DNA from 2 places in the Streptomyces sp. NPDC047706 genome. Region 2 is predicted to be linked to the other one. Evidence: riboswitches for the same ligand, from Rfam matches in the RefSeq annotation. Region 2 holds a riboswitch; the other holds the start of a gene.
What was found. Region 2 has a riboswitch for S-adenosylmethionine ahead of ACGF8A_RS14265 (aminotransferase class V-fold PLP-dependent enzyme). Riboswitches for the same ligand answer to the same signal wherever they lie in the genome.

Region 1 (14,299 bases), on a different contig from region 2:
CGGCCCGGCGTTCGGCCGAGGCGGTCGGGGCCGAGGCGTACACCACCGGCACCAACCACATCGTGTTCCGCCGTGGCGTCGACAAGAAGACGCTCGCGCACGAACTGGAACACGGCATCACCCCCGACGGTGACCTCTACACGCTCACCGACGTGGACACCGAGGATTTCCGGACCGATTTCCTCGCGGCGGTCAAGACGACGAAGCACGCTTCCGGCTACTCGGGGACGGGTGGCGGAGCCAGCGACTGGGCGGCGAGCGCGGTGACCGCCGCGCACAAGCAGATGCGGATCGATCATCCGCACTGGGGCGACAACACCACCCTCCATCACAAGATCGCCCGTAGCGAACTGGACGCGATCCTGGCGTCGGCCGACGGGGACGGGGCGCGGGCGAGGCCGCTCTTCGACTTCCTGGACGAAGTACGGGCGGTTCTCGACTCGACCGCCGGAAACAGGAAGGCACTGCACAACATGCCCGCCAACCTGGAGATGGGGCCGTCCAGCGACACCCGGACGGGGGACCCGGGCTCCGGTACCGACTACAACTTCACGCCCCAGGGCGCGATGACGCCACGGTCGAACGAGCTCGAGGAGGCCGGAAGCTGGCGACCCAGCCGTCCGTGAACTGGCAGGCCGTCGCGGACAGGCTCCGGGAAGCGCAGCGTCTTCACGTGGAACGGCACCAGGGCGCCATACTGTCCCCGCCCGACCCCGCCCGCTGGGAGAGGGTGGGCGCGAAATGGAAGAAGGCCTCCGACTGACGTAGGGGGCGCCGTGCGTCCGCGGGCTCGTGTTCGGTCACCATTGCCTCGTACCGTCGCAGGCCCGCGCCGGTCAGGAAGGACCACAGGCGACCGCTCATGAATCACGCTCAGCTCACCGCCCTCGGGCGCGCTCTCCGGCTGCTCGGGGAGCATGGCGAGGCCCTCACCGGGGACACCCCCGACGCACGGCTGCACGAGGTCAGGACCGATCTGCGGCGGGCTCTGGACCTGCTGGAGGAGAGCGTCACCACCGCCGCGCCCAGCACCCGCTGTGCCGAGCATCCGGCGGGTCCCGTCGACGAGAGCGCGCCCGACCGGTGCCTGCTGTGCGAGACCCGGCGCCGCGCCGCGCGGCGTGCCGAGTTCAACGGGCCCGCGGCGCCCGCGGCGCACATCGGTTCCGGGCCGTCCCGGTACGGCGTGCGCGGTGACCGGCCGCAGCCCCAGCAGCGGTGGCTGCCGGAGCTGTGGAACGGGCAGGAGTGGCAGTTGTGCGGCACCCCGCGCCGGGACCGCCGGGAGGCCGAGCTGTATCTGGCGGCCCAGCGGCGGGGTTCGCGGCCCGCGACGGCGTACCGGCTCGTGCACGAGTTCACCGACTACGAGGTGCTCCGGGTGTGGGGCACACCGGTGCGCGCCGACATCGAGCCGACGGGCAACCCGTGACCGGCGGCGGTCACCGGGGTCGCCCCAGGCACCGCCTCGCACAGCACGCTCAGGTCAGCTCAGCTCAGCGACGCCAGCGACGCCGCGTCCCACGGCGTGAGCTCGTCGAAGCGGCCCGCGAGCACCTTCGCCGCCCACCGCCGATCCTGCAGCAGCGCCCGCCCCACGGCGACCAGGTCGAACTCGTCACGCGACAACCACCCCGCGGCGCGCGCCATTCCGGCCCACGCGACCAGACGTCGTCTGATCAGAGCCACTCCCGCCCGACCCGCAGCCCGTGGAGGATGCCAGGCATCACGAAGCCCTCCCTGATCTCCCGGGACGCGCCGGAGCGATCCTCGGGCGTGGCCGACGGCCGCGGACGGCTCACCGGCCGGCCGGGCGGGCGGCGGTCGCGGCGCTGAGGCGGGCCGGGTTCGGCCACGGCCCGCGGCGTCACCGGCACGCCCTGCGCGGCGGGTGGGCGGGCGGTGCGGCTGCCGTTGCGCTGCCTGGGCGTACCTGGGCGCCGACCCGGCCGCGGGCCCGAACCACACCGGTCAGCCCGCCGTCGCCTCGCACCACGCCCCGGGGTGTGAAACGCCCGAGGGCGGCACCCCCTGTCTCCAGGGAGTGCCGCCCTCGGTACTTGCGGACGGGTCCGATCCTCGCAGGGATCAGAAGTCCATGTCACCGCCCGGCATGCCGCCGCCGGCCGGGGCCGCGGCCTTCTCCGGCTTGTCGGCGATGACGGCCTCGGTGGTGAGGAAGAGCGCGGCGATGGAGGCGGCGTTCTGCAGGGCAGAGCGGGTCACCTTCGCCGGGTCGATGATGCCCTCGGCGATCATGTCGACGTACTCGCCGGTCGCGGCGTTCAGACCGTGGCCGACCGTCAGGTTGCGCACCTTCTCGACGACGACGCCACCCTCGAGACCACCGTTGACGGCGATCTGCTTCAGCGGGGCCTCCAGCGCGAGCTTCACGGCGTTGGCGCCGGTCGCCTCGTCACCGTCGAGCTCCAGCTTCTCGAACACCTGGGAGGCCTGGAGCAGGGCCACGCCACCACCGGCGACGATGCCCTCCTCGACGGCCGCCTTCGCGTTGCGGACGGCGTCCTCGATGCGGTGCTTGCGCTCCTTGAGCTCGACCTCGGTGGCGGCACCGGCCTTGATGACGGCCACGCCGCCGGCCAGCTTCGCCAGGCGCTCCTGGAGCTTCTCGCGGTCGTAGTCCGAGTCGCTGTTCTCGATCTCGGCACGGATCTGGTTGACGCGGCCCGCGACCTGGTCGGCGGAGCCGGCACCGTCGACGATGGTGGTCTCGTCCTTGGTGATGACGACCTTGCGGGCGCGGCCCAGGAGGTCCAGGGTCGCGTTCTCCAGCTTGAGGCCGACCTCCTCGGAGATGACCTCGCCGCCCGTGAGGATGGCGATGTCGCCGAGCATGGCCTTGCGGCGGTCACCGAAGCCCGGGGCCTTGACGGCGACGGACTTGAAGGTGCCACGGATCTTGTTGACGACCAGGGTCGACAGGGCCTCGCCCTCGACGTCCTCGGCGATGATCAGCAGCGGCTTGCCCGACTGCATGACCTTCTCCAGGAGCGGGAGCAGGTCCTTGACGTTGGAGATCTTGGAGTTGGCGATGAGGATGTAGGGGTCCTCGAGCGACGCCTCCATGCGCTCCATGTCCGTGGCGAAGTACGCCGAGATGTAGCCCTTGTCGAAGCGCATACCCTCGGTGAGCTCCAGCTCCAGACCGAAGGTCTGGGACTCCTCGACGGTGATGACGCCTTCCTTGCCGACCTTGTCCATGGCCTCGGCGATGAGCTCGCCGATCTGGGTGTCGGCGGCGGAGATGGAGGCCGTGGAGGCGATCTGCTCCTTGGTCTCGACCTCCTTGGCCTGGTCGAGCAGCGCGCCGGAGACGGCCTCGACGGCCTTCTCGATACCGCGCTTGAGGGCCATCGGGTTGGCACCGGCGGCCACGTTGCGCAGGCCCTCACGGACGAGCGCCTGGGCGAGGACGGTGGCGGTGGTCGTACCGTCGCCGGCGACGTCGTCCGTCTTCTTGGCGACTTCCTTGACCAGCTCGGCGCCGATCTTCTCGTACGGGTCCTCGAGCTCGATCTCCTTGGCGATGGAGACACCATCGTTGGTGATCGTGGGGGCGCCCCACTTCTTCTCGAGGACGACGTTGCGGCCCTTGGGGCCGAGCGTCACCTTCACGGCGTCCGCGAGCTGGTTCATGCCGCGCTCGAGGCCGCGCCGCGCCTCCTCGTCGAACGCGATGATCTTGGCCATGTGAAGTGGTCCCTCCAGGACTGGGGGTGATTCCTTCGGACCGCGCCCGCGCCCGCGACGGACGGCTCGCCTGCCTCGTGGTTCCTTGCCCCACCCGGCCTGCGGCCTCACCGACCCGGTCCTTCTTTGTCACTCTCACCTTCAGAGTGCTAACGCAATGATTAGCACTCGCCCCTGCCGAGTGCAAGCGCCTCCCCCGGATCCGGGCGGGGGCTCCGCCACCCGCGAACACCGGACGCGGCGCGGGGCGCCCCCGGACGGGCAAGCCGGGCAGGCGCCACGGCGGGCACCGGGCGGGCACGGGGCGCATGCCGAAGGGCCCGCCCCTCCGGAGAGGTACGGGCCCTGTCGGACAGAAACGTCACATTCGGTGGTCGCGCGCTTAAGCGGTGACGCGAACCATGTCGGCCTGCGGGCCCTTCTGGCCCTGCGAGATCTCGAACTCGACCCGCTGGCCCTCTTCGAGGGTCCGGTAGCCGTCCATCTGGATCGCGCTGTAGTGGACGAAGACGTCCGCACCACCGTCGACCGCGATGAAGCCGTACCCCTTCTCCGCGTTGAACCACTTGACGGTGCCCTGAGCCATGCCTAACTCCCCTATTACTGGCCCTTGCACAGATCCACACTTCGCGGATCCGGGTCAGACCTCGCCCCCTGTTCACCGGGGGCGTGCGCCGGAACGCGTCGACCGCGGCTGAATGTATCTGTCCAACTGCCGTCTGCAACAGGTCAATCGGACGAGAAATCTGGGCGCAGGCGGTCGGCAATTTAGGGATAATCTGCCCGAATTCTGGGCAAGTCGGGCTCCACAAAAGGAGCGAAAGGCGCAAAAGAGCCACACACTTTGGCTACTTCTCATCGCACCGGAGCCGGAACTCATATGCGTCCGGCATGTCGCGTCGCGACGCGTTCCCCAACTCTACCGCGCTCAACCACACTGAATTGCCCCCTCCGCTTCTCTCACGGAGGGGGCAATTCGATGAACATTGAGTAACCGGGGTTACTCACGGTAATGCGCGGGCGGTTCCGGCGGCCGGTTCAGCCTCCGGCGACCGCCGGAATGATGGACACGCCGGCGCCGTCCGGGGTCGCCGTCTCCAGCCCCTGCTCGAAGCGGACGTCGTCGTCGTTGACGTAGACGTTGACGAACCGGCGCAGCTTGCCCTGGTCGTCCAGGACCCGGGCGGCGATGCCGGTGTGGTTCTTCTCCAGGTCGTCGATCACCTCGGCGAGGGTCGCCCCGTCGGCGGTGACTTCGGCCTGGCCGCCGGTGTAGGTGCGCAGGATGGTCGGGATACGGACAGTGACGCTCACGTTGGACCTCCGGTCAGGGTGACGCCCCAGGGGGCGCGAGGCTGTGCTGAATGTGCGGCTGCCGCCGGTGGGCGCGACCGGCCCCCACCGGCGGCCCGCAGGCGACGTACAAAGCTCTCTTACGCGAGACCGGCCTCGCGGAACGAGTCGAGGCTGGGCCGGATCGTCGCCGTGAGTCCCGTACCCGCCACCGCGTCCAGAGTCTTCAGACCGTCACCGGTGTTGAGCACGACGGTGGTGAGCGACGGGTCCAGCGCCCCGTTCCCGACCAGCTTGCGCGTGACCCCGACGGTCACCCCGCCCGCGGTCTCCGCGAAGATCCCCTCGGTCCGCGCGAGCAGCTTGATCGCGTCCACGACCTGAGCGTCCGTCACGTCCTCCACCGCACCGCCGGTACGCCGCGCGATGTCCAGCACGTACGGCCCGTCGGCCGGGTTGCCGATGGCCAGCGACTTGGCGATGGTGTTCGGCTTCTGCGGCCGTACGACGTCGTGCCCCGCCTTGAACGCGGTCGACACCGGCGAGCAGCCCTCGGCCTGCGCCCCGAAGATCTTGTACGGCCCGTCCTCGACGAGACCGAGCTTGATCAGCTCCTGCAGCCCCTTGTCGATCTTCGTCAGCTGGGAGCCGGACGCGATCGGCACCACGATCTGGTCGGGCAGGCGCCAGCCGAGCTGCTCGCAGATCTCGTACGCCAGGGTCTTGGACCCCTCCGCGTAGTACGGCCGCAGGTTGACGTTGACGAAGCCCCAGCCCTCGCCCGCCGGATCGCCGATCAGCTCGGAGCAGAAGCGGTTCACGTCGTCGTAGTTGCCCTCGATGCCGACGAGTTCGCCGCCGTAGACCGCGGCCATGACGACCTTGCCCTGCTCCAGGTCGTGCGGGATGAACACGCAGGAGCGGAAGCCGGCCCGGGCGGCGGCGGCGCCGACGGCACCGGCGAGGTTGCCGGTGGAGGAGCAGGACAGGGTGGTGAAGCCGAAGGCCCGCGCGGCCTCCAGGGCCTGGGCGACCACCCGGTCCTTGAAGGAGTGGGTCGGGTTGCCGGAGTCGTCCTTGACGAACAGCCTGCCGGGCTCGACGCCGATTTCACGGGCCAGGCGGTCGGCCTGGACCAGCTGGGTCCAGCCGGGGTTCAGGTTCGGCTTGCCGGCCACGTCGGCGGGGACCGGCAGCAGCGGCGCGTAACGCCAGATGCTCGACGGGCCCGCCTCGACGCGCTTGCGGAGCTCCTCCGCGTCGTACGCGGAGAAGTCGTAGGCGATCTCCAGCGGGCCGAAACACTCCTCGCACGCGAAGACCGGGCCGAGCGGGACGCGGTGGCCGCATTCGCGGCAGGACAGCGCCGCGGCGGGACCGAGGTCGACGGTGGGATTGCTGGTGCTGCTTGCGACAGTCTGCACAGCCATGTGAGGCGAGGCCCTTTCTCCTCATCTTCCTCACGACGCATCTCGCCGTGAGACGGAATTGGCACCTTCCCTAGCCGTGAGCCTCGCGGAACGATCGAGAACGATCTACGAGAACCGACTGGAGGGTTGCCGGGGCTTCAGCGGGCCGTTTCCCTCTGCCCCTCTGGATGAGCTGTATGTGGTTGTCGTGCCGTGGTGCGCGCCGACGACCCCCGACATGCGACGGTCACCAGCGTTGTTCAAGACTGTAACCGAAGGCCAGGACGGTTGAGATAGTCGTCCGAACCGCGAGATGGATCACGAAACGCAGAGGAGCACCGGACCGTGCTGGAGGAAGTCGAGCGCTGGCTGACCACCCGCTCCTGGTCGCTGGCCGACCGCCCGCTCCACACGCTCCTTGCCGCGAAGCACAACACGGGCCAGACGATCAGTGTCGTGCTGCCCGCGCTGGACGAGGAGGAGACGGTCGGCGACATCGTCGCCGCGATCCGGCACGACCTCGTGGAGCGGGTTCCGCTGGTCGACGAGATCGTGGTGGTCGACTCCGGATCCACCGACCGCACCTCCGAGGTGGCCGCCGCGGCGGGCGCCCGGGTGGAACACCGCGACGGGATACTCACGCGCGTGGCGCCCGTCCCCGGCAAGGGCGAGGTGCTGTGGCGCTCGCTGCTCGTCACCCGCGGCGACATCGTCTGCTTCATCGACGCCGACCTGAGGGAGTTCTCCTCGGACTTCGTCACGGGCATCGTCGGACCGCTCCTGACCGACCCGGACATCGCCCTCGTCAAGGGGATGTACGACCGGCCCCTGGGCGACGCGGCCGGGCAGGGCGGCCGGGTGACCGAGCTGGTGGCACGCCCGCTGCTGAACCTGCACTGGCCGCAGCTGGCCGGCTTCGTGCAGCCGCTCGGCGGTGAGTACGCGGCCCGGCGCTCGCTGCTGGAGCAGCTGCCGTTCCCGGTCGGGTACGGCGTGGAGCTGGGCATGCTGGTGGACTCCCTGCATCTGGTCGGGCTGGACGCCCTCGCCCAGGTGGACGTCGGCGTGCGCAAGCACCGTCACCAGGACGGGCAGGCGCTCGGCCGGATGGCGGCGGCGATCTACCGCACGGCCCAGCTCCGGCTGGCCCGCGGCCACCTCGTCCGCCCGTGCCTCACCCAGTTCGAACGGGTGGAGGACGGGTTCGAGCCGCGGACGTACTCGCTGGACACGGAGGAACGCCCGCCGATGGTGGAGATCGCGGAGTACGCGGCCCGGAAAGTGGCCTGAGCGCTGGGTACGCCAGCGTACGGCTGTATACGGCCGCCTTTCGGTCTCGAACCGTACGTTTGAGCGGATCAGGAGAGGGCTAGGTTGAGGCGTATGGCTTCGACGTACGGTCCTGCGCAGGTACTGGTGGCCTCCAACCGGGGCCCGGTCTCGTACGAGGTGCGTGACGACGGCTCGCTGCACGCCAGGCGTGGTGGCGGCGGACTCGTCTCCGGCCTCTCCTCGATCGGCCCCGACGCCGGCGCGCTGTGGGTGTGCTCCGCCCTCGGCGACGGCGACCGCGAGGCGGTGCGGCGCGGCGTGGGCGAGTCCGGTGTGCGGATGCTGGACATCGCGGCCGGCGTGCACGCCGACGCGTACAACGGCATCGCCAACTCCGTGCTGTGGTTCGTGCACCACATGCTGTACCAGACGCCGCTGGAGCCGGTCTTCGACGCGGAGTTCCGGCGGCAGTGGGCGGCGTACGAGGCGTACAACCGTTCGTTCGCCGAGGCGCTGGCCCAGGAGGCGGCGCGGGGCGCGGCGGTGCTGGTGCAGGACTACCACCTGACCCTGGTGCCGGGGATGCTGCGCGAACTGCGTCCGGACCTGCGGATCGCCCACTTCTCGCACACGCCGTGGGCGCCGCCGGAGTACTTCCGGATGCTGCCGGACGACATCGCGGGACAGGTGCTGCGGGGGATGCTCGGCGCGGACCGGCTCGGGTTCCTCACCCGGCGGTGGGCGGACGCCTTCACGGCCTGCTGCGAGACGTTCGCCGGAGGACTCGGCGACACACGGGTCGGCGTGCACGGGCTCGGGGCCGACGCCGGCTTCCTGCGCGGGCGCGCCCACGAGGCCGACGTCGAGGAGCGGATGGCCGCGCTGCGGGCGGAGATCGGCGAGGGCCGCAGGACGATCGTCCGCGTCGACCGGACCGAGCTGTCCAAGAACATCGTGCGCGGACTGCTGGCCTACCGGCAGCTGCTCGACGACCGCCCCGAGTGGCGCGAACGGGTGGTTCACGTCGCCTTCGCCTACCCCTCGCGGCAGGACCTCGCCGTGTACCGCCACTACACGGCCGAGGTGCGGCGGGTGGCCGAGGAGATCAACGAGCGGTACGGGACGCCGGGCTGGACGCCGGTCGTGCTGCACGTGAAGGACGACTTCGCCCGCTCGCTCGCCGCCTACCGGCTCGCGGACGTGGCCCTGGTCAACCCGATCCGCGACGGCATGAACCTGGTCGCCAAGGAGGTGCCGGTGGTGTCCGACGAGGGCTGCGCGCTGGTGCTGTCCCGGGAGGCGGGGGCGTACGAGGAGCTGCGCGAGGACGCGCTCGGGGTGAACCCGTACGACATCACCGGCACGGCCGGGGCGCTGCACGAGGCGCTGACCATGCGGGCCGGGGAACGCGCCGAGCGGACGAAGCGGCTGGCGGCCGCCGCCACCGCCCTCCCCCCGGCCCAGTGGTTCCTCGACCAGCTGACCGCCCTGCGCGCTCAGCCCCGAAGCTGAGCCGCGAGGCCCGCGAGCAGTTTGACGACGCCCTCCGGGCCGGCGACCACCAGGTCGGCACGCTCCCGCAGCTCCGTCACCTCGTCGCTGCCGCTGCACACCAGCAGCCCCGGCGTGCCCTCCGCGCGGAGGGTGCCGACCGCGGCGTACGCGGGGAGGTCGCCGAGGTCGTCGCCCGCGTAGAGGACGGACTCGGCGCCCAGTTCCCGGAGGAAGTCGAGGAGGGCCACGCCCTTGTCCATGCCGGGTGGGCGCAGTTCCAGGACCATGCGGCCGGGCTCGACGATCAGTCCGTGCCGGGCGGCGAGGTCCGTCAGGGGTTCGCGCAGGGCCTCGAACGCGGCCTGCGGGTCGCCGGCGCGGCGGGTGTGGACGGCGATCGCGCGGCTCTTGTCCTCGATCCACGTGCCCGGCCCGCCGCCTTCGCGGCCGAGCAGACCCGGCAGCTCGGCACGGACGGCGGCGACGCCGGGGTGCGGGGCCGGTGCGCTGACCTCGCCGCTGACCGCGTCCCAGCGTTCGGCGCCGTAGTGGCCGAGGACGACGAGGTGCTCCAGACCGGCGACGCGCGCGAACCCGCCGTGGCGTACGGCGACGTCGGCCGGGCGCCCGGTGATCACCGCGACGGCGGCCACCTCCGGGGCGAGGGCGGCGAGCGCCGGTACGGCGTCCGGGTGGGCGCGGGCCTGCTCGGGGTCGGGCACGATCGGGGCGAGCGTCCCGTCGAAGTCGAGCGCGATCACCGCCTTGCCGGGCCTCGCGAGGATCGCGTCGAGCCCGGCCCGCCCGGCGGAGGTGGCGGGCGTGGGGAGAGTCTTGCCGGTTTCGGTCTCGTGGCTGCCCATACGGCGACCCTATCGATCCTGACGCCGGTCCGGCGGCCCCGCCGGACCGGCGCTACCGCTCCGCCCGTCGCCGCTTTCGTATCCGCCGCAGGCGGTTGACCGTCACCGGGTCGTGCGCCAGTGCCCGCGGGTCGTCGAGCAGGGCGTTGAGCAGCTGGTAGTAGCGGACCGGGGCCAGGCCCAGCTCCTCGCGTATCGCGCGCTCCTTGGCGCCGGGGCCGGAGAAGCCACGGCGCTCCAGGGCGAGGACGTCCTGTTCCCGTCGGGCGAGCTGCTGCTGGTCCATGCTCCGCACGGTAGCCGCCCCCACCGACATCGGGCCCGGCCCCGGCCGGTCCGGCCCTGGGGCTGTCGTTCGGATCACGCCGCCGACGACGGGTCCTAGCCGGCCGTCGAGCTCTCCGCCGTCGTGGCCGTCGACTGGAGCCGGCCCAGGATCGCCGCGGGGCTGCCGCCCGGTGCCACGGCGGAGCCGATCCGCTTCTTGACCTCCGCGCTGACCGACGCCCACGACGTCTTGCCCACGGGATAGATCTCGGCGAGGGCGAGTTCGTCGAGGAAGGGCTTGAGGTCCCGGTCCTGCGGCGCCCCGCTCATCGCGTCGGAGGCGGAGTTGGTGACCGGCAGCAGGTCGTACTCTCGGGAGAAGTCGAGGACGTTCTGCTCGGTGTACACGAAGTCGAGGAACTCGCCGACCTGCTCCTTGTGGCCGTTCTGCTTGAAGGCGAGCATCCAGTCGGCGACCCCCATGGTGGCCTTGGACTCGCCGTTCACGCCGGGCATCGGCACCATGCCGTACTCCACGCCCTGCTTCTCGGCCATCTTCATCAGGGACGGATGCCCGTTCAGCATGCCGACCTCGCCCTTGGCGAAGGCGGCGAAGGCGTCGGCCCGGTCCAGCTTGCCGGGGGCGACCGGCCCGGTGAGCCCCTCGCCGACCAGCTCGTCGCGCAGCCAGGTGAAGGTCGCGACGTTCTCCGGGGAGTCGATGGTGTACCTGCCGACCGCGTCGTCGTAGCCGCCGCCCCCGCTGAGCAGCCACTGCATGGTCTCGGCCTGCGCCTCCTCCGAGCCGAGCGGCAGGGCGTACGGGTACTTCACGCCGTCCGCCTCCAGCGCCTCGGCGGCGTCGGCCAGCTCCGCCCAGGTGGCCGGCGCGGAGAGACCGGCCTCGTCGAAGAGCTCCTTGTTGTAGAAGAGCAGCCGGGTGGATGCGGCGAACGGCATGCCGTACTGCACCCCGTTGACCTGTCCCGCCCTCGCGAGCGCCGAGGAGAACCCGGCCTGGACGGGTATGGAGAGCAGGTCGTCCGCGGTGTAGAGCAGATCGTCGGCCGCGTAGTCGGCGTACGCCCCGATCTGCGCCATGTCGGGCGCCTTCCCGGCGTCGACCATCTCCTTGACCTCACGGTCGACGTCGCTCCAGGAGTACACGCTGACCTCGACCTGGACGCCGGGATGGTCGGCCTCGTAGGCGTCGGCCAGCTTCGCCCAGTACTTCTTGGAGCTGTTCGCCGCGCTGTCGCCGTAGTCCGCGGCCACCAGTCTGAGCGTGACGTCGTCGGAACCTCCGGTGAGGCCGCAGCCGCCCAGGACCGCCGTCATGCCCAGTGCGGACATCACCGCGATCATTCCTTTACTGCGCCGCCGCTGCACGCTGTGGCCCACCCTGTCCATACGTCGTTCATGTCGTCCGGATTACGGATTAAGGTCTACACCACGCAAGTGGACTAGACCTCTTCCGGGTGTACGGGCCACACTGTCCCCCGTGAGACACGTCATCGCCCTCGATGTGGGCGGCACCGCGATGAAGGCCGCCCTGGTCGGGGCGGACGGCGCCCTGCTGCACCAGGCACGCCGCGCGACCGGCCGCGAACACGGACCCCAGGCGGTCGTCGACGGCATCCTCGACTTCGCCGCCGAGCTGCGCGCCCACGGCGACCGGCACCTCGGCGCCCCCGCGTCCGCCGCCGGAGTCGCCGTCCCCGGCATCGTCGACGCACAGCGGGGCATCGCCGCCTACGCGGCCAACCTCGGCTGGCGTGACGTGCCCCTGCGCGCGCTGCTCACCGAGCGGCTCGGCGGCCTCCCGGTCGCCCTCGGCCACGACGTGCGCACCGGCGGACTCGCGGAGGGCCGGATCGGCGCGGGCCGGGGAGCCGACCGCTTCCTGTTCGTCGCGCTGGGCACCGGGATAGCGGGCGCGATCAGCATCGACGGCCGGGTGGAGTCGGGCGCGCACGGCTTCGCGGGCGAGATCGGCCATGTCGTCGTACGTCCCGGCGGGACGCCCTGCCCGTGCGGCCAGCGCGGCTGCCTGGAACGGTTCGCGTCCGCGTCGGCGGTCAGCGAGGCGTGGGCCACGGCGACCGGCGACGCCCAGGCGGACGCGGCGGACTGCGCGAAGGCGGTCGAGTCCGGCGACGCCCGCGCCGTGGAGGTCTGGCAGCAGGCCGTCGACGCCCTGGCCGACGGCCTGGTCACCGCCCTCACCCTGCTGGACCCGCGCACCCTCGTCATCGGTGGCGGGCTCGCGGAGGCGGGGGAAACCTTGTTCACACCACTGCGCGACGCGGTCCAGCAGCGCGTCACCTTCCAGAAGCTGCCGACGATCCTCCCCGCGGCCCTCGGGGACACGGCCGGCTGCCTCGGTGCCGGACTCCTGGCCTGGGATCTCATCGACCGAACCGACCGCAAGGAGGCAACGCCCTGATGGCAACCCCCACAGGGGCGCGGGGAACTGCGCGACCAGCCACCACGCACCCGCGGCCCGCGACGGCCGGAGCACCCCTGGTGCTGACCGGCGCCCACGTGGTCCTCCCCACCGGAACCGTCGAGAACGGCCGCGTGGCCGTAGAGGGCACCCGTGTGGCCGCCACCTCCGCACCCGGCGTCCAGGGGGTCGACCTCACCGGCCACTGGATCGTCCCCGGCTTCGTGGACATCCACAACCACGGAGGCGGCGGGGCCTCCTTCACCTCCGGCACCGTCGACGAGGTCCTCAAGGGCATCCGCACCCACCGCCTGCACGGCACGACGACGCTGGTCGCCTCCACGGTCACCGGCGACATGGACTTCCTCACCCACCGCGCCGGACTGCTGTCCGAGCTGGCCGAGCAGGGGGAGATCGCCGGCATCCACTTCGAGGGCCCGTTCATCTCCCCGTGCCGCAAGGGCGCCCACTCGGAGGAACTGCTGCGCGACCCGCAGCCGGCGGACGTGCGCAAGCTGATCGACGCGGCCCGCGGCCAGGCCAGGATGCTGACGCTGGCCACCGAACTGCCGGGCGGCCTCGACTCGGTACGGCTGCTGGTGGAGCACGGCGTGATCGCGGCGGTCGGCCACACGGACGCGAGCTACGAGCAGACGGTCGAGGCGATCGACGCGGGCGCGACGGTCGCCACGCACCTCTTCAACGCGATGCCCGCGCTCGGCCACCGCGCCCCCGGCCCGATCGCCGCCCTCCTCCAGGACGAGCGCGTCACCGTCGAGCTGATCAACGACGGTACGCATCTGCACCCGGCCGCCCTGGAGCTGGCGTTCCGTCACGCGGGCGCCGAGCGGGTCACGTTCATCACGGACGCCATGGACGCGGCCGGTTTCGGCGACGGCCGTTACATGCTCGGCCCGCTCGAGGTCGAGGTCAGCGAGGGCGTGGCCCGGCTGGTGGAGGGCGGCTCGATCGCCGGCTCCACGCTCACCCTGGACCGCGCGTTCAAGCGGGCGGTGACCGTCGACCGCATTCCGGTCGAGGACGTCGTCAAGGCCCTGTCCGCCAACCCGGCACGGCTGCTCGGCATGGACGACCGGATCGGTTCCCTGGAGCCCGGCAAGGACGCCGACCTGGTGGTCCTGGACGCGGACTTCGACCTCAAGGGCGTGATGCGCCGGGGAGAATGGGTGGTCGGTCCCCAACTGGACTGAATGTTCCGCCAGTAGCCGGACGGCGGGCGACCCGGGGGCTGGGCGGCCCGCCGTCTCTTTGGCATGATCGACCCTCCGGAAAGCGAGAAACGCATCCTCGGGGGAGGTCGGCACGGGTGATCCTCACGGTCACGCTGAACACCGCTCTCGACATCACCTACCGCGTACGGTCCCTGCGGCCCCACGCCACCCACCGCGTCTCCGAGGTGAGCGAACGCCCCGGCGGCAAGGGCGTCAACGTGGCCCGGGTGCTGGCGGCCCTCGGGCACGAGGTGACGGTCACCGGGTTCGCCGGCGGCGGTACCGGACGGATGGTCCAGGACCGGCTCGCCG
Region 2 (14,299 bases):
TGGCCGCCGACGCCCACTACACGGTCCGGGTGAGCACCGAGGACGAGGACGGGGCGCCCGGCCGGCGGGTCGTCACCTTCGACACCGGCAAGCCCCGCACCCAGAAGCGACTGAACGTCACCTTCGGCCCCGAGGCGGGCAAGTACGGCGTGGGCCAGCCCATCACCGCCGACCTGAGCCAGCCGGTCAAGGACAAGGCGCAGCGCGCGATCGTCGAACGCGGCCTGAAGGTGGCCTCCAGCCCCGTCGTGGAGGGTTCCTGGCACTGGGTCGACGACAAGAAGCTCCACTACCGGCCCAAGGAGTACTGGCCCGTCAACGCCACCGTCCAGGTGCGCAGCAACCTCGACGGCATCAAGATCAGCGACCGCCTGTGGGGCGGCACCGCGAAACCCCTGAAGATCACCACGGGTGACCGGATCGTCGCCGTCGCGGACGGCGCCAGCCACTACATGACCGTCTACAAGAACGACAAGGAGATCAACTCCATCCCGATCACCATGGGCAAGCCCGGCTTCGAGACCCGTAACGGGGTCAAGGTGGTCATCGGCAAGGAGTACTTCGTACGCATGCGCGGCACCACGGTCGGCATCGCCGCGGGCACCTCGGAGTCGTACGACCTGCCCGTCTACTACGCCACCCGGGTGACCTGGAGCGGCGAGTACGTGCACGCCGCCCCCTGGTCCGTCGGCGACCAGGGCTCCGCCAACGTCAGCCACGGCTGCGTCGGGATGAACACCAGCAACGCCGCCTGGTTCTACGAGACCGTCCGCCCCGGCGACGTCGTCAAGGTCGTCAACTCCTACGGCAGCACGATGGAACCCTTCGGCAACGGCTTCGGCGACTGGAACGTCGAGTGGGCGAACTGGCGCAAGGGCAGCGCCCTGGTCACGGGCAGCCCCGAGGGGCCCGCGGAGACGGAGCGGGTGCGGCTTCGGCCCCAGACGGTCTGACGGCCGGCAGGTGACGCCCCCGCGATCAGCCCCTCAGGTGCTCGCAAGCCTCTTCTGGCGCAGCAGGGAGGCCAGGGCGGTCGCGAACTCCACCGGCTCAACCGGCAGCGTCACCGCCGCGTCGGCCCGGCTCCAGGTGGCCAGCCACGCGTCCTGCGGCCGCCCGATGAGCAACAGCACAGGAGGACAGTCGAACACCTCGTCCTTGATCTGCCGGCAGACGCCCATACCCCCCATGGGCACGGCCTCACCGTCCAGGACGCAGACGTCGATCCCGCCCTTGTCCAGTTCCCTGAGGACGGCGCCGGGGGTGGCACACTCCACGTACTCCACCACCGGCACGTCCGGCGCGGGCCGCTTCCCGGCGGCCAGCCGCACCTGGGCGCGGGTGTGGGAGTTGTCGCTGTAGACCAGCACCGTGGCGGTCGGCTGCATGCTTCCTCCGAGACGTCGGCGTCGTACGCAAAGGCCGGGACGGAACGGCCCGATGCGGCGGATGCTACTCCCTTCAACACCTCGTCAACACCGGTTCGGGCACGCCTTCCCTGGGCCATCCGGGCAGTACACACGCTGCGGACACTCCGAACGGCACCCCCCGGAGTGAGGGCGGGATAAGCGACCGACATAATGTCGGTCGTGGCGACAGCAACGACAGTAGATACCGGGCACGCGCACCCGTCGGTCAACCGGCCGAACCTCACCAGCGTCGGAACCATCATCTGGCTGAGTTCCGAGCTGATGTTCTTCGCGGCCCTCTTCGCGATGTACTTCACCCTGCGATCGGTGACCGGTCCCGAGTTCTGGCAAGAGAAGGCCTCGGCCTTGAACTTCCCGTTCTCTGCGACCAACACCACGATCCTGGTGCTTTCCTCCCTCACCTGCCAGCTCGGCGTGTTCGCCGCCGAGCGCGGTGACGTCAAGAAGCTCCGGATGTGGTTCATCGTCACCTTCGTGATGGGTGCGATCTTCATCGGCGGCCAGGTCTACGAGTACACCGAGCTGGTGAAGCACGAGGGCCTCTCGCTCTCGTCCGACCCGTACGGTTCGGTCTTCTACCTGACCACCGGCTTCCACGGCCTGCACGTGACGGGCGGACTCATCGCCTTCCTGCTGGTCCTCGGCCGTACCTACGCGGCCCGGAGGTTCACCCACGAGCAGGCGACCGCCGCCATCGTCGTGTCCTACTACTGGCACTTCGTCGACGTCGTCTGGATCGGCCTCTTCGCCACGATCTACATGATCAAGTAGCCGGGACCCGTTCCCGCGCATTCCAGAAGACTCGACGCTGAAGATCCTGACACCGGGGTAATCCGTGAAAAAGCTCTCCGCACGACGACGCCATCCGCTGGCGGCGGTCGTCGTCCTACTCCTTGCGCTGGCGGCCACTGGGGGGCTGTACGCCGTGTTCGCGCCCGCGGACAAGGCGCAGGCCGACGAAACAGCCCAGTCCCTCGCCATCGACGAGGGCAAGAAGCTCTACGCCGTCGGCTGCGCCAGCTGTCACGGCACCGATGGTCAGGGAAGCTCCGACGGTCCCAGCCTGGTGGGCGTGGGCGCCGCGGCCGTCGACTTCCAGGTGGGCACCGGCCGCATGCCGGCGGCGACCTCCCAGGGGGCACAGCTCCCGGAGAAGAAGGTCGTCTACACCCAGGCCCAGATCGACCAGCTCGCCGCGTACATCGCCTCGCTCGGCGCCGGTCCGGCCATCCCGACCGAGGAGCAGTACAGCACGGAGGGCGCGGACATCGCCGAGGGCGGCCAGCTGTTCCGCACCAACTGCGCGCAGTGCCACAACTTCACCGGCAAGGGCGGTGCCCTCACCCGGGGCAAGTACGCGCCGTCCCTCGAAGGCGTCTCCCAGAAGCACCTCTACGAGGCCATGCAGACGGGCCCGCAGAACATGCCCTCCTTCCCCGACACGGTGCTGACCGAGCAGAACAAGAAGGACATCATCGCGTACCTGGAGGCGGTCAACAGCTCCGAGACGGAGAGCCCCGGTGGTCTCAGCCTGGGCGGCCTCGGGCCGGTCAGTGAGGGCCTCTTCGGCTGGATCTTCGGCCTCGGCGGCCTGATCGCCGTCGCCGTGTGGGTCGCCGCCCGGACCGCAAAGGCCAAGAAGTCATGAGTAGCCAAGACATTCCAGAAGAGAAGCTGCCCGCGACGCGGGCCGGCGAGGTAGACGTCGCCGACGAGAAGAACCCCTTCGCCGACCCGGGACTGCCCCCGCACGAGCACCGGATCCAGGACATCGACGAGCGGGCCGCCAAGCGGTCCGAGCGCACGGTGGCCCTGCTGTTCACGGTGTCGATGCTGGCCACGGTCGCCTTCATCGCCGCGTTCGTGGCGATCCCGATCGACAAGTCGATCTACGTCTGGCCGCTCGGGCACATCAGCGCGCTGAACTTCTCGCTCGGGCTGACCCTCGGCCTCGCGCTGTTCTGCATCGGCGCGGGCGCGGTCCACTGGGCGCGCACCCTGATGTCCGACGTGGAGATCGCCGACGAGCGTCACCCGATCGCCGCCCCGCCCGAGGTCCGCGCGAAGGTCCACGCCGACTTCAAGCAGGGTGCCAAGGAGTCCGCGCTCGGCCGCCGCAAGCTGATCCGCAACACGATGTTCGGCGCGCTCACGCTGGTGCCGCTCTCCGGCGTCGTCCTGCTGCGCGACCTGGGTCCGCTGCCCGAGGACAAGCTCCGCCACACGCTGTGGAAGAAGGGCAAGCTCCTCGTCAACATGAACACCAACGAGCCGCTGCGTCCCGCGGACGTCCTCGTCGGCTCGCTCACGTTCGCCAAGCCCGAGGGCCTGGAGGAGCACGACCACGGCTTCAACAACGAGATCGCCAAGGCGGCCCTGATGATCGTGAGGCTCCAGCCGGGCGACATCAAGGACAAGCGCGAGCTCGAGTGGTCGCACGAGGGCATCGTGGCGTACTCGAAGATCTGTACCCACGTAGGCTGCCCGATCTCGCTGTACGAGCAGCAGACGCACCACGTGCTGTGTCCCTGCCACCAGTCCACCTTCGACCTCGCCGACGGTGCCCGGGTCATCTTCGGCCCCGCCGGTCACGCCCTGCCGCAGCTGCGGATCGGCGTGAACGACGAGGGCTACCTCGAGGCGCTCGGCGACTTCGAAGAGCCCGTCGGTCCGGCATTCTGGGAGCGCGGATGAGCACCAAGACCACCTCGGATTCCCGCTCCCGCGGGAAGGCGCCGGCCGGTGAGCGCGTCGCCGACTGGGCCGACGGCCGGCTCGGGATCTACTCCCTGGCCAAGGCCAACATGCGCAAGATCTTCCCGGACCACTGGTCCTTCATGCTGGGTGAGATCTGCCTCTACAGCTTCATCATCATCATCCTCACGGGTGTGTACCTGACGCTGTTCTTCCACCCGTCGATGAACGAGGTGGAGTACCACGGCAGTTACGTCCCCATGCAGGGCGTGCTGATGAGTGAGGCGTACGCCTCCACGCTGGACATCAGCTTCGACGTGCGCGGCGGTCTGCTCATCCGGCAGATCCACCACTGGGCGGCGATCATCTTCCTCGCCGGCATGTTCGTGCACATGATGCGCGTCTTCTTCACCGGCGCGTTCCGCAAGCCGCGTGAGATCAACTGGCTGTTCGGCTTCCTGCTGTTCGTCCTCGGCATGTTCACCGGGTTCACCGGATACTCGCTCCCGGACGACCTGCTCTCGGGCACCGGTGTCCGCTTCACCCAGGGCGCGATCCTGTCCATGCCGATCGTCGGCACGTACATCTCGTTCTTCCTGTTCGGCGGGGAGTTCCCGGGCACCGACTTCGTGGCCCGCTTCTACTCGATCCACATCCTCCTGCTGCCGGGCATCATGCTCGGTCTGCTGGTCGCCCACCTGATCCTGGTCGTCTACCACAAGCACACGCAGTACGCGGGTCCCGGCAAGAGCAACAAGAACGTCGTCGGCATGCCGCTGCTGCCGGTCTACACGGCCAAGGCCGGAGGCTTCTTCTTCCTGGTCTTCGGTGCCATCGCGGCCCTGTCCGCCATCGCGACCGTCAACCCGATCTGGGTGCTCGGCCCCTACCGTCCTGACCTGGTGTCCACCGGCGCCCAGCCCGACTGGTACATGGGCTTCGCCGAAGGCCTCGTCCGGGCCATGCCCGGCTGGGAGATCGACTTCTGGGGTCACACCCTGGTCCTGGGCGTGTTCGTCCCGCTGGTGATCTTCGGCGCGTTCCTCGCGGTGATCGCGTTGTACCCGTTCATCGAGTCGTGGATCACCGGGGACAAGCGCGAGCACCACATCCTCGACCGGCCGCGCAACGCCCCGACCCGTACGGCCTTCGGTGTCGCCTGGGTCACCGCCTACATGATCATGCTGATCGGCGGTGGCAACGACATCGTCGCCACCCACTTCGATCTGTCGATCAACGCGGTCACCTGGTTCGTCCGGATCGGCTTCTTCGCCGGACCGGTCATCGCGTTCGTCGTCACCAAGCGGATCTGCCTCGGCCTCCAGCGCCGGGACAAGGACAAGGTGCTGCACGGCCGGGAGACCGGCACCATCAAGCGCCTGCCGCACGGTGAGTTCATCGAGGTCCACGAGCCGCTCAGCCAGGAGGCCCTGTACACGCTCACGGCACACGAGCAGTACGAGCCGGCCGCGATCGGTCCGGCGGTCGACGAGAACGGCGTCGAGCGCAAGATCAAGGGTTCCGAGAAGCTGCGCGCCAAGCTCAGCAACGCCTACTACGGCGAGGACGCCCAGATCCCCAAGCCGACCGCCGACGAGTACAAGGAGATCACGAGCGGCCACGGCCACCACTGATCGCTGCACTCGCCACGCCACGGCGCAGGGCCCCGTCCGGTCTTCGGACGGGGCCCTGCGCCGTCCCCGGGGCTGGATAGGGTGGACCCAGTTCGAGACACGTGTTCCGTACGACGGGACTGGACCCAGGAGCGGCTGATGAGCGCTGTGACCCCCGCTGGAGGCGACACCGCGGCGGGCCGCTCCTGGCCCGCCCTGCTGAACGGCCTGCTGGAGGGCCGTGACCTCGGCGCGGACGACACCGCCTGGGCGATGGACCTGATCATGCGGGGCGAGGCCACGGACGCGCAGATCGCCGGATTCGCGGTGGCGCTGCGGGCCAAGGGCGAGACCGTCGAGGAGATCAGCGGACTCGTGCGGACGATGTACGAGCACGCGAACGTCATCGAGGTGCCGGGGGAGACGGTCGACATCGTCGGGACCGGCGGCGACGGGGCGAGGACGGTGAACATCTCGACCATGTCCGCGATCGTCGTCGCCGGCACCGGCGCGAAGGTCGTCAAGCACGGCAACCGGGCGGCGTCCTCAGCCTCCGGGGCGTCCGACGTGCTGGAGAAGCTGGGCGTCAACCTGCAACTGACGCCCGGGCGGGTCGCCGAGGTCGCCGAGGAGGCGGGGATCACTTTCTGCTTCGCGGTGAAGTTCCACCCGGCGCTGCGTCATGTGGCGGCCGCGCGCGGGCAGTTGGGTATCCGGACGACGTTCAACTTCCTGGGCCCGCTGACGAACCCGGCTAAGGTCAGGGCGCAGGCGGTGGGCGTCGCCGACCCCCGGATGGCTCCGATCGTCGCGGGTGTCTTCGCCGAGCGCGGCAACTCCTCGCTGGTCTTCCGCGGCGACGACGGCCTCGACGAGCTGACGACCACCTCGACGTCCCGGGTGTGGGTGGTCCGCGACGGCAAGGTGACCGAGGAGGCCTTCGACCCGCGCGAGGCCGGCATCGACCTGGTGCCGGTGGAGGCGCTGCGCGGCGCGGACGCCTCGTACAACGCCGAGGTCGCCCGCCGCCTGCTGGACGGCGAGCCGGGTCCCGTACGGGACGCGGTGCTGCTGAACTCGGCGGCCGCGCTGGTGGCGCTTGCGCCGGGCGAGGGGCCGCTGGCCGAGCAGATCCGTGCCGGGGCGGCGAAGGCCGCGGAGGCGATCGACTCGGGCGCGGCCAAGCGGGTGCTCGACCGCTGGGTGGCGGCGAGCAACGCCTGACACCGCATGACCTGACGCGGGGCGCGGTCCGGATCCTGGACCGCGCCTTGCGAGCCGAAGATCATGTGGCAAGATGCTGTACCAGGTCATGAGTGACAGCTGAAAGGCCCCGGCCGGCTGTCCGGCAACCCTCCGTCCGTGGCGGGGTGCCCCGGGTGAGGACCAGGTCGCAGGCAGCAGGGCCTGCGACAAGCGCGGACCCCTCGCGTCACCAGGGGTCCTGGTCGTTCGAGGGAGCCTTCCGTGAGCAAGCGAATGCGCTAGGGCCGCAGAGCCCCGCCTCCGCATCCCCTTTCCTCTCCGTCCCCGCGCTCGAGCGTGCCGCTCGCGCGGTGGTCTCCGCCTGCCTCACGGGAGTACACCCATGTCCGTCTCCACCGTTGCCGCCGACCAATCCGTCCGTGCCCCGCTGCCCGTTCTGGGCCGGGACGTCACCGTCCCCCTCGTCACCGGTGGCGAGGTCACCTACGCGGCTCTCGACTACGCGGCCAGCGCCCCCGCCCTCCAGCGCGTCTGGGACGACGTGGCGGCGTACGCGCCCTACTACGGCAGCGTCCACCGGGGTGCCGGCTACCTCTCCCAGCTGTCCACCGACCTGTTCGAGAACGCCCGCAGCACCGTCGCGGACTTCCTCGGCTGCCGCGATGACGACCAGGTGGTCTTCACCCGGTCCACCACCGACTCGCTCAACCTGCTCGCCACGGCTCTGCCCGCCGGCTGCCAGGTCTTCGTCTTCGAGACCGAGCACCACGCCTCCCTGCTGCCCTGGCGGGGCGCCCACGTCACCTGCCTCGACGCCCCGCGCACCCCGCAGCAGGCCGTGACGGCCCTGGAGCGCGCGCTGGCCGGGCGCGACCCCCACGGCCCGGCCCTGGTCTGCGTCACCGGCGCGTCCAACGTCACCGGCGAGCTGTGGCCCGTAGCGGAGCTCGCCGCGGCCGCGCACGCGCACGGCGCGCGGATCGTGCTGGACGCCGCCCAGCTGGCCCCGCACCACCCGGTGTCGGTCAAGGACCTGGACGTCGACTGGGTCGTCTTCTCCGGGCACAAGCTGTACGCCCCGTTCGGCTCCGGTGTCCTCGCCGGCCGTGCCGACTGGCTGCGCGCGGCCGAGCCGTACCTCGCGGGCGGCGGCGCCAGCCGCAAGGTCGCCCGGCGGGCCGACGGCGGGGTCGACGTCGAGTGGCACGACAGCGCCGCCCGGCACGAGGCGGGCTCCCCGAACGTCATCGGCGCCTACGCCGTCGCGTCGGCCTGCAAGGCACTCACCGAGGCCGGCCACGACGCCCTCGTCGCCCGGGAGCAGTACCTGATCCAGAAGGTCCGGGACGGCCTCGCCGGGGTACGCGAGGTCCGGATCCTGTCGCTGTTCGGCGACGACGCCCCCCGCGTCGGCGTGCTCTCCTTCGTCGTCGACGGCTGGAACAGCTCGCACTTCGCCGCCGCCCTGTCGGCCGAGTACGGCATCGGCGTCCGCGACGGGCTCTTCTGCGCCCACCCCCTGGTGCGCACCCTGCTCGGCGGCGATCCGCAGACGCAGGGCGAGTGCGGCGCCCCCGACGCGGCTCCCGGCGAGAAGTCGCTCAACGCCATCCGGGTGAGCTTCGGGGCGGGAACGCCGGACGAGCATGTCGAGCGGTTCGTCGCGGCGGTGCGGGAACTGGTCCGCGACGGCGCGAAGTGGGACTACCGCACGGTGGACGGGCGGTGCGTCCCCGCCGTGTGATCCACCGTCGCGCCCCGGCGGCCGCCGGCGCCGGCAGGGAGGCCGGGCGCACCTGGACGTCGTGTTGGGTGCGGCACGGCTCGGTGCCTGACGGTGTGGACCGCCGAGGCGGCGGGGCGCCGGTCCTAGTTGTCCAGGCCGATCGCGAACGCCGCCTCCAGGTCGTGCTGGGAGTACGTCCGGAACGCCACGTGCGTGTCCGTCGCCTCCACGCCGGGGATCTTGCTGATGCTGCCGGGAATGACGTCGGCGAGGTTCTCGTGCTGCTTCACCCGGACCATGGCGATCAGGTCGTAGGTGCCGGTGACGGAGAAGACCTCGCTGACGGAGTCCAGCGCGGCGATCTGCTCGGCGATCTCGGGAATCCGGTCCACGCTGGTCTTGATGAGGACGATCGCGGTGATCACGGCTGGTTCTCTCCCTCGGGGGCCGGAGCTGGGGCGGGCTTCACTCTAGTCGCCCGCCCGTCGCCCACCACCGCCGTTCCGAGGCCGCGCCCGGTGCTCCTCCTTCTTCCGAAACGCGCCCACGCGTAGGCGAAGCCCAGGCCGAAACCGACCAGGTGGGCCAGATAGGCCACCCCAGGCCCGCTGGACGCCTGGCCCGCCGCCAGCCACTGCAGCGCCACCCAGAAGGGCAGCACCACCCAGGCCGGGAAGCGCAGCGGCAGGAAGAACAGGAACGGCAGAAGGCTGGTCACCCGGGCGCGGGGGAAGAGGAACAGGAAGGCGCCGAGCACCGCCGAGATCGCCCCCGACGCGCCGACCAGGGACTGCCCGGAGTCGGCGTTGGCCACCGCGTACCCCAGCAGCGCGAGGTAGCCGCAGCCGAGGTAGAAGAGGGTGAACTCGACGCGGCCCATCCGCTCCTCGGTCATCACGCCGAAGACGTAGAGGAAGAGCATGTTGCCGAGCAGATGCACCCAGCTGCCGTGCACGAAGAGGCCTGTCGCCGGGGTGAGGACGGCCCGGGGGGAACCCTCGAACAGTTCTGCGGGCACCACCCCCCAGTGGCGGAAGTACTCCCGCTGCGCGGCGAGCAGGTCCTCGCCGAGGCCGTACACCGGATTGAGGCCCGAGGCAGGGCCGATCAGGAAGATCAGGCAGCACAGGGCGATCAGTGCGTACATCACCGGCGCCTGCCGGGGGCGGCCCGCCCGGCGGCCCAGCGTGCTCCAGAAGCTGATCATGGACACAGAGCATGACGTAAGCGGACGCAACCGCACAGACCGCCTCGCCGCCCGGGAGGGGCGGGCATCGAGGACCCGCCAGGCCGTAGGGTTACGAGCCACACGCTCCAGGGAAACTGGCGCATCACGCAAGCTACGCATCACCGAAACTAGAAGGAAAGCGAACAGCCACGATGACGGTTCCCCTGCCGACGGACACCACACGGTGGCGCTGCACCCTCTGCGGCAATCTGACGCGCTTCGACGTGACGCGCTCCTCGAAGGTCGTCGAGTACGTCCACCTCGACCTCGCCGGTGAGCCGAAGGTCGAGGAGCGTGAGGTGGTCAGTGAGACCATCGAGTCGGTGCGGTGCCGGTGGTGCAACGCCGTGGATCAGGTGGAACTGGTGGACAGGCCGGGCGCCGGCTCCTGACAGGGAGCGGCCCCGAAGGGGTAATGGGGTGACGGATGGTGGAGACCGCAGGCGGGGGGCCGGGCGACGGCGCCGCTGAGGTGCTCGACCGCCCCCTGCCCGAAGGAGTGCGCCGGAAGGTCGTGCAGATCGTCTCCGACGGCTTCGGTGGGCTGACCATGGCCGAACTGCCCGCACAGCTACGGCAGTACGCCCGGTTCGCCCCGAATCGCCGGGCCAAGTTCGCCGGTAACGCGATGGCCGCGGCGCTGGAGACCGACCCGCTGTTCCGGCAGCGTATCGGCGAGAAGTTCCGCGAGACCCAGCCCGAGCTGGCCGGTGCCCTCGCCTCCGGATCGCCGCCGCCGGCCGCGGACCCGCTGGACGTGGCGGCCGCCGCCTATGTGCTGCGCCCCGTCGGATGGGTCAAACTGGTCGCCGCCGCCGGCGAGGAGGCCCAGCGGGCCGACGCCGAGCGGGCCGACGAGGAGAACCGCGCCGAACTGGAGCGGCTGCGCGCCGAACTCGCCGCGGCTCGTGACCACACCCGCACCGAGACCGAGCGGCTGCGCACCGAACTGGACGGCGCCCGCAAGGAAGCCGAATCGCTTCACCGCAAGCTGCGCGCCGCACTCAGCGACGTCAAGCGCGGCGAGGCGGCGCTGCGCAAGGTGCACAGCGAGATGGAGGCCGTACGCTCCGAGGGGCACACCCAGGTGTCCGCCGCCGAGAGCGAGACGCGGCGGCTGAAGGCGCGGCTGGGTGAGGTCGAGGCCGCGCTGGAGGCGACCCGGCGGGCCGCTCGCGAGGGCCGCAGTGTCGAGGACATGCGCGTGCGGCTGCTGCTCGACACCGTGCTGGACGCGGCGCAGGGCCTGCGCCGGGAACTGGCGCTGCCACCGGTGTCCGTACGCCCCGCGGAGACCGTGGACGCGGTCGAACCGGGACGAATGACCCCGAAGGACATCGCCGCACGGGCGCTGTCCGACAACGACCCCGCCATCCTCGACCAGCTCCTGGCGCTGCCGCAGGCCCATCTGGTCGTCGACGGCTACAACGTCACCAAGACCGGCTATCCCCAAATGCCCCTGGAGAAGCAGCGGCTGCGGCTCCTCGGGCAGCTCTCGCAGCTCGCCGCGCAGTCCGGCGCCGAGGTGACCTGTGTCTTCGACGGTGCCGAGCTGGCCGCGCCGGTACTGCTGGCGCCGCCGCGCGGCGTGCGGGTGCTGTTCTCCAAGCCGGGTGTCACCGCCGACGAGTTGATCCGCCGGATGGTGCGGGCCGAGCCGCCCGGGCGGCCGGTCATCGTCGTCTCGACCGACCGTGAGGTGGCCGACGGGGTGGCCCGGGCGGGGGCGCGGCCGGTGGCGTCGGCGGTGCTGCTGAAGCGGCTCTCGCGAAGCTGACACACGCCCCTTGCGCAACCTAAGTCCCAACCGTGCAATGTGCCCCGGGAATGCCCGAATTGAGGGGACCGTCACGCAACGTAGCGTCAACGCGCATCACCGCCCGTGAGTTGTAGGTAAAGGATGCGCTCGGTCACCGAGATTTTTCATGTGAGGATTTGATCTGATCACAGCTGGGTCACTAGGGTCTGGCGTCGAACCTCCGATCGGGTGATCACTCACAAGAAGGAGATTGCCCCCGTGGCGTCCCATCGTCGACCCAAGCAGCCGAGTCGCACCCGTGTGACCGTGCTGACCACCGCAGCCGCCGCTGCCGTCGCCCTCAGCTCGCAGGCCGCCAACGCCGCGCCGAGCGAGAAGCCGAGCAAGGACGAGGTGAAGGCCAAGGTCGACAAGCTCTACGAGGAAGCCGAGCAGGCCACCGAGAAGTACAACGGCGCCAAGGAGAGGCAGGAGAAGCTCCAGAAGGAGATCTCCACCATCCAGGACAACGTCGCCCGGGGCCAGGAAGAGGTCAACGAGCTGCGCGACGGCCTCGGTTCGATGGCCAGCGCCCAGTACCGCTCGGGCGGCATCGACCCCTCCCTGCAGCTGTTCCTCTCGGCCGACCCGGACGACTACCTCGACAAGGCCTCCACGCTCGACCAGTTGAGTGCCCAGCAGGTCGACGCGCTGAAGAAGATCCAGGAGAAGCAGCGCGAACTCGCGCAGGACCGCGCCGAGGCCTCGGACAAGCTCAAGGACCTCGCCGCCACCCGCACCGAGCTGGGCAAGAAGAAGAGCCAGGTGCAGGGCAAGCTCGCCGAGGCGCAGAAGCTGCTCAACTCCCTCACCGCCGCCGAGAAGGCGGCCCTGGCGGCCGAGGAGGAGCGCGCCAGCCGCGCCAGCGAGCGCACCGTCCTCGGCGGCTCCAGCGCCCCCGCCACCGGCCGCGCGTCCTCGGCCTACGGCGCCGCGCAGAGCAAGATCGGCTCGCCCTACGTCTACGGTGCCTCCGGCCCGTCCTCCTTCGACTGCTCGGGCCTCACCTCCTGGGCCTTCGCCCAGGCCGGCATCCAGATCCCGCGCACCTCGCAGGCGCAGGCCAACGCCGGCACCCGGATCTACTCGCAGAGCGACCTCCAGGTCGGCGACCTGGTGATCTTCTACGGCGACCTGCACCACGTCGGCTTCTACGCGGGCAACGGCCAGGTGCTGCACGCCCCGCGCTCCGGCACGGTGGTCCGCTACGAGTCGATCAACAACATGCCGTACCAGTTCGGCGTCCGGATCTGAGAGCCGTAGGGCCGCTTCAAGATCAGGACACCGTGCCGCCCGTTCGGGCGAATTACGGGAACGGGCTGTGACCCCACACCCCGCCGATGACCTGCGTCAGCGGCGGGGTGTCACGTTGTGTGCCCGCCGAGGTCTTTGGCCGGTGCCCCACGGCGGGGCTACTGTCTGCCGCGTTTCCCCCACCACCGGGCCGCCGTCCGGGGCCGGGGGATCTTCCTGTCCGCCAGTGGAAGGAGCGCGGCTTCCCGTGGGGTCCCATCGCCGCCTTGCACCGTCCGGGTTCGACCGGGGCGCCTGCGTGGCCCGTCTCGCCGTCGGCGTACTGTCCGCCGCCGCGGCCGCTCTCGGCGCCGTACCGGCGCAGGCCGTTCCGCACGACGACACCCGCGCCGAGGTCGACCGCCTCTACGCGGAGGCCGAGAAGGCCACCGAGGCCTACAACGAGGCCGACGAGCGCGCCGACGCGCTGCGCGGACAGGTACGCCGGGCGCAGGACCGGACCGCCCGCCAGCAGGAGCGCATCAACTCCATGCGGGACGCGCTCGGTTCGCTGGCCGGCGCCCAGTACCGCTCCGGCGGCCTCGACCCCTCCCTGGCCCTGCTGTTCTCCGACGACCCGGACGACTACCTCGACAAGGCCGCCGCCCTCGACCGGATCAGCCTGCACCACGCCGGGCAGCTGAGGGAGCTCCAGGAGGCCATGCGCGAACTCGCCCAGGAGCGCGCCGAGGCCGCCGGGAAGCTCGGCGAACTGGAGAAGAGCCGCAAGGCCGTCGCCTCCCACAAGCGCACCGTCGAGCAGAAGCTCGCCAAGGCCCGTGAGCTGCTGAACGCCCTTCCGGACGGGGAGCGCGCCGCCTACGACCGGGCCTCCCGCTCCGGCCGCTCCGACCTGCCCGGACTCGGGGAGGCCACGCCGGCCTCGGGCCGTTCCGCCGCCGCGGTCGCCGCCGCCCGCGCCGCGCTCGGCAGGCCGTACGTCTGGGGCGCGGCGGGCCCGAGCGGCTTCGACTGCTCCGGCCTGATGCAGTGGTCGTACGCCCAGGCCGGGATCGCGCTGCCGCGCACCTCGCAGGGCCAGCGTGCGGCCGGGCGCCAGGTGCCGCTCTCCGAGGTCCGCCCCGGCGACCTGATCACCTATCGGTCCGACGCCAGCCACGTGGCCATGTACATGGGCGACGGCCAGGTCGTCCACGCCCCCTACCCGGGCGCGCCGGTGCGCTACGACCCCGTCGGCATGATGCCGGTCTCGGGCGTCACCAGGGTCTGACCGGGCGGCGCCGGTCCCCCGTACGATCGGGGACGTGGCTGGTCGAAGGCGGGCGTCGGGTTCCTCGGTGGTGGCGCTCT

Region 1: linked by a shared signal. The riboswitch ahead of thrC (threonine synthase) and the one ahead of ACGF8A_RS14265 (aminotransferase class V-fold PLP-dependent enzyme) in region 2 are both predicted to bind S-adenosylmethionine.

Annotation. Positions count from the first base shown of each region.
Region 1 is NZ_JBIDCW010000012.1:35,415-49,713, reverse strand. It holds gene ACGF8A_RS16455 (DUF4157 domain-containing protein) at 1-626, shown strand, start outside; gene ACGF8A_RS16450 (hypothetical protein) at 863-1,432, shown strand; partial or broken gene ACGF8A_RS16445 (12-oxophytodienoate reductase) at 1,492-1,629, opposite strand; gene groL (chaperonin GroEL) at 2,089-3,711, opposite strand; gene ACGF8A_RS16435 (cold-shock protein) at 4,094-4,297, opposite strand; gene ACGF8A_RS16430 (ubiquitin-like small modifier protein 1) at 4,750-5,025, opposite strand; gene thrC (threonine synthase) at 5,145-6,434, opposite strand; SAM riboswitch class I at 6,453-6,608, opposite strand; gene ACGF8A_RS16420 (glucosyl-3-phosphoglycerate synthase) at 6,759-7,703, shown strand; gene ACGF8A_RS16415 (trehalose-6-phosphate synthase) at 7,797-9,197, shown strand; gene otsB (trehalose-phosphatase) at 9,182-10,042, opposite strand; gene ACGF8A_RS16405 (DUF3263 domain-containing protein) at 10,095-10,328, opposite strand; gene ACGF8A_RS16400 (extracellular solute-binding protein) at 10,424-11,662, opposite strand; gene ACGF8A_RS16395 (ROK family protein) at 11,811-12,755, shown strand; gene nagA (N-acetylglucosamine-6-phosphate deacetylase) at 12,755-13,966, shown strand; gene ACGF8A_RS16385 (1-phosphofructokinase family hexose kinase) at 14,083-14,299, shown strand, end outside.
Region 2 is NZ_JBIDCW010000010.1:47,927-62,225, forward strand. It holds gene ACGF8A_RS14230 (Ig-like domain-containing protein) at 1-953, shown strand, start outside; gene ACGF8A_RS14235 (hypothetical protein) at 987-1,388, opposite strand; gene ACGF8A_RS14240 (heme-copper oxidase subunit III) at 1,581-2,201, shown strand; gene ACGF8A_RS14245 (c-type cytochrome) at 2,266-3,078, shown strand; gene ACGF8A_RS14250 (Rieske 2Fe-2S domain-containing protein) at 3,075-4,124, shown strand; gene ACGF8A_RS14255 (cytochrome bc complex cytochrome b subunit) at 4,121-5,758, shown strand; gene trpD (anthranilate phosphoribosyltransferase) at 5,897-6,961, shown strand; SAM riboswitch class IV at 7,046-7,162, shown strand; gene ACGF8A_RS14265 (aminotransferase class V-fold PLP-dependent enzyme) at 7,326-8,687, shown strand; gene ACGF8A_RS14270 (Lrp/AsnC family transcriptional regulator) at 8,813-9,094, opposite strand; gene ACGF8A_RS14275 (rhomboid family intramembrane serine protease) at 9,091-9,876, opposite strand; gene ACGF8A_RS14280 (hypothetical protein) at 10,050-10,289, shown strand; gene ACGF8A_RS14285 (NYN domain-containing protein) at 10,325-11,674, shown strand; gene ACGF8A_RS14290 (NlpC/P60 family protein) at 11,915-12,949, shown strand; gene ACGF8A_RS14295 (NlpC/P60 family protein) at 13,197-14,219, shown strand; gene ACGF8A_RS14300 (hypothetical protein) at 14,254-14,299, shown strand, end outside.